DNA from 2 places in the Dyadobacter sp. BE31 genome. Region 2 is predicted to be linked to the other one. Evidence: riboswitches for the same ligand, from Rfam matches in the RefSeq annotation. Region 2 holds a riboswitch; the other holds the start of a gene.
What was found. A riboswitch is a leader RNA that binds a small molecule or an ion and turns the genes downstream of it on or off. The one in region 2 is predicted to bind cobalamin.
Positions count from the first base shown of each region.

Region 1: another riboswitch for cobalamin. It lies ahead of metE (5-methyltetrahydropteroyltriglutamate--homocysteine S-methyltransferase); the one in region 2 lies ahead of J2Y43_RS00705 (ABC transporter substrate-binding protein).

Region 1 covers NZ_JAVDXA010000004.1:596,940-599,124, forward strand. The annotation lists gene metE (5-methyltetrahydropteroyltriglutamate--homocysteine S-methyltransferase) at 1-1,237, opposite strand, end outside; cobalamin riboswitch at 1,458-1,683, opposite strand; gene J2Y43_RS23140 (glucosamine-6-phosphate deaminase) at 1,839-2,185, opposite strand, start outside.
Region 2 covers NZ_JAVDXA010000001.1:163,751-165,935, reverse strand. The annotation lists gene cbiB (adenosylcobinamide-phosphate synthase CbiB) at 1-76, shown strand, start outside; gene J2Y43_RS00710 (hypothetical protein) at 33-929, opposite strand; cobalamin riboswitch at 980-1,162, shown strand; gene J2Y43_RS00705 (ABC transporter substrate-binding protein) at 1,161-2,185, shown strand, end outside.

The sequences.
Region 1 (2,185 bases), on a different contig from region 2:
CACTAACCCGTGCTTTCACCGCCGGTTTGTGGATCAATGCAGATGTGCGGCGGCTTGTAATAGCCTTTTGATTGTCCAGAAATGCACTATCAATTGCATAGTCGGCCGTTGCAAGCCTTGCCAATGTAGTCACCTCATTCAGTTTCTGTTTTGCAAATGCCAGCCAGTTTTTAATCTCCGGCGTTAGTACCGCTTCATTTTTTTCCAATTCCAGATCATAAGGGCTATGCAGCAACGACGATGACGGTGCCACCAAAACCCGCTCTTCTCCCAGCACATTTACAGCTGCTTGAATCCATTCTAGCGACTTTTGATAATCGTTTTTCCAGATATTCCGGCCATCTACAACGCCCAACGAGAGCTTTTTGGTGGAAGATATAAATGCTTCCTCCCCCAGAATCTGCGGTAAAGTCTCTGCACCGCGCGTCAGGTCCAAATGCAATGCATCCACCGGCAATGCGGTCGCGATCGCGAGGTTATCTTCCAGCGGTCCAAAATAGGTTGTTACCAGAATGCGCAGCTTCGGAAACGCCTCTCTGATCTGATTGTACGCACTCAGAAATGCCAGTTTTTCCTTTTCATTCAAATCCAGCACCAATCCCGGTTCATCAAGCTGTACCCATTCGGCTCCTCTCGCTGCGAGTTCTTTGAGTATGGATATGTAAACAGGTAAAAGGCTATCCAGCAGGTCAATGCGATCAAAGCCGCCTTCCTTTTCTTTACCCAAAAGCAAATAGGTAACCGGCCCGAGCAGCACAGGTTTTGTGAGAATGCCTTTTTGCAATGCATCTTCAAATTCCAGCAAAACCTTTTCCGAATACCGCTTGAATTTCTGGTCCTTCACAAACTCGGGCACGAGGTAGTGATAGTTGGTATCGAACCATTTCGTCATCTCCATTGCATTGATATCCAGCCCGTTTTTCTGATAGCCACGGGCCATCGCGAAATAGAGGTCGAGCTCCTTGTTCGACTTGCCATCGAGCAACTGGTGGTAACGCTCAGGAATGGCGCCGACCATCAGTGAGGTGTCGAGGACGTGGTCATAAAGCGAAAAATCATTGGAAGGAATGAGGCCGATACCTGCATTCTGCTGCGTTTCCCAGTTCTGGTGGCGGATCTTCCGGGCAGTTTTCTGCAATGCATCGCGGTCGATGGTACCGGCCCAGAATTGTTCGTTAGCCTTTTTGAGCTCGCGAAGGCTTCCCACGCGCGGGTAGCCGAGGTTGTGTGACAACATACTTTTTTGTGTTTAAAGAGTTAATAAAAACCCTGTGAAAACACCCTCCCATCCCGACAAAACGCCTGTTGCGGACGATCGCCGGCACTTCATTCCATCGCGGCAACGGGGCTACCCTGCGAAACGAACAGATACAGTTTCCCCAAAACAGCCGGGTAGCCTGTGGTACTGCAATAAAATGTGGTAAATCAATGCTTGACTGCTCCCCACCCGTGAGGGAAAAGCCATTGAGGATGATGGCAAGTCTCCTGGCTTGTATCATTTTTACCGCCCTTCTCGCCGCGCCGGGGCGCTGCAATGGGACGCGAGGGTAAAAACAGGCCCTGAATGCTCAGAGCGGATACTTACAGTAGCACGACTGCCCGTGAATTGCACACGGTTCCTTTTTGTTTTGCTGTTTTTGGCTGAGGGGTCCAAAAGCAAAAACCATCACCCCGATTGACGGGCGTTCACAAAGAACTGCGTCAAATTTAGGCGGAAGGCGCATTCGGCTGTAAATGGTCACCCAATTTCAGTGAAGTGAGTAGAAATTAGCCTTTCGGCAGGATAAAATATCTTATTTGGAGTAAAATAAATGGCGTTAAAAGTGATTTCGTATCAGCTAAGAAATCGTTCCGGCCGCCTCCGCATCCAATATAAACTCCGCATTCAAATGATTCTGTAAAACCGTTGCCGGAAAATCCTTTGAAACGGGAAATGCCAATGCCCGCTGGATAACCGGGGCCTTCGCTTTGCCCGATGCCAGGAGAATAGCCGCTCGTGCTTCCAGAATGTGCCTTATACCAACAGTAATGCCACGTGTGAGGGTGGTGGGCTGTTTGAAATACTTCTGACCTACTTCAACGGTTACGGTATCGAGCTCAGAAATGTGGGCGTAGGTATCCCAAGGCGTGCCGGGCTCGTTGAGGGCTAGGTGGCCGTTCATGCCTACGCCTAATATGATAAGAT
Region 2 (2,185 bases):
TCAGCGGACCTGTATGGCAATGGTGCTGATTATTAGCTTCTCGTACCTGGTTTTCGATGCCGCATTTCATCTTTGAGCTTTTGGACAAATTCGGGCGATACACCAACTATTCGGGCGATTTTTTCAATAGAAAAAGAACTCTCCCGTAGCAGGTTTTCGGTTGTCTCAATAGCAAACTCCTCTTTAAATGCACTCTTAACAAGTTCCTCGATACCCATAGACGTGTTTTCTTGTATTAGATGATCGACTGCTTCTTCAAATTTAACACCGCTTTCACGGTTTTCAAAGCGAATGTACAATCGTAGAAAGCCCAGTAACCTTCTGATTTTCGTTTTCGAAAGTTTTCTTTCCAAGAGATTTTTAGCTATCTCGATTTTTAGACTAAGTAGTTCATCATCAGTAATGCATTTGCGTTTCAAGACAGCTTTTACTGTCAATGCCACAATCGCAAACGGATTGTCACTGCGCCCCAGCATTTCCTCGTCCTGTTCCAGGATTTTGAATGCATTATACCGGTACAAAACGCTCGTACCCATGAATTCGCGGTGGTACTCGCAGGGTTTGAATGCCGCATTGCTTTCTGTGAAAATGGCAAATGCGGTAATCGGCTTGTCATATTTATCCAGTATTCGCGAATAGTAAGTGAACATCCGCCGTCCAAAGTCAGGATCATGGTAACCTTGCACTTCCACGTGCACGAGTATCCATTCGGTGTCGCCGTTTTGGCAATGCACTTTTACAAGTTTATCTACAAAGCGGGTTTGGTACGAGTTATCCTCCGGCGGGAATAATTGTTCAAGCTCCTTGTCGAGATATTCGAAATCCTTGGAAAAATCAAAGAAGGAACCTGCGTCGGGGTAGAAGAAAAGCAGAAAGTCTTCGAAAATATCTTCGAGGATGGATTTCCAGAGGGTGTCGTCGCGTTGCATGAAGGGTGTGTGTAAATGAAACTGTGCAATGATAAGCAATAAAATATTGCTAGTTTTGCGGTCATCCAGGTACACGTGTCATGCGTGATTAAAAGGGAATCCGGTGAGAATCCGGAACAGTCTCCGCTGCTGTGAGTTCAATACGAGGCTCTTGCAAAATGCCACTGGGCTAAGCCCGGGAAGGTGCAAGGGTTGAACGAGTCAGAAGACCTGCCTGCAAACATTGTTAATATGGCTTTCGGAAGAAAGGCCGGTGACTACATGATTATCAGAAAAATACTTGCAGCCCTGCTGCTGTGCGGCTTGCTGGCCGGTTGCAGCACCTCTTCGTCGCTTTACGAAAAAGGCGATTCCCACTACTCAGGTCCCGATCTGTTTCCTGAAAAAGCCAAAGTAACCCACGCCAAAGGCTTTAAAATCTCCTACCACAAATATTACAAGGTGGTCAAGATCATGAGCCCGTTCGAAAAGTCGACGGACACGCTCACGTACGTGCTCGTGCAACGTGGTAAGCCGCGACCCATCGGGTACAAAGACAGCCAGCTCATCGAAATTCCGGTACGGAGCATGGTGGCGATGTCGTCGCTGCATATCGGGTTGATTGGCTTTCTGGGTTGTGAGGATATCCTCACAGGAATGGGAAACCTAAGATATGTTTCTTCCACCAAAGTGCTGGACCGGATTAAATCGGGGAAGATTGTCGAGGTAGGGAAGGATCAGGGGCTTAATGAGGAACTGCTGGTGAGTATGCATCCCGACCTCATTATGGCTACCGGCAGCCCTGTTTCGAAGATAAGCCGGTATGAATCGCTGCATCAGGCGGGGATTCCGGTGATGGTCAATTCGGAATGGGTGGAAACGACGCCGCTTGGGAGAGCCGAATGGGTGAAGCTATTGGCCGCGCTGATCAACAAGGAGGGAGCGGTAAACCGCAAATTTGCCAATGTGGAGCAGGAGTACGTACGACTGGCGCGCCTTACCGGCAAAGTCGCAGTACGCCCAAGCCTGATTACCGGAATGAATTCCAAAGACGCGTGGAATGTCCCGAATGGCGATAGCTACGTGAACCGTTTCTTCCAGGACGCAGGCGCCTCCTATCACTGGTCCGGGACAAAGGCGACCGGGAGCCTGCCGCTGAGTTTTGAAACCGTTTATCCGATTGCATTGCAGGCCGATTTCTGGCTGAATGTGAGCATCGGAAATGTGCAGACGAAGAAAGATGTCCTGGCACGCGACGTCCGTTATGCCGATTTTAA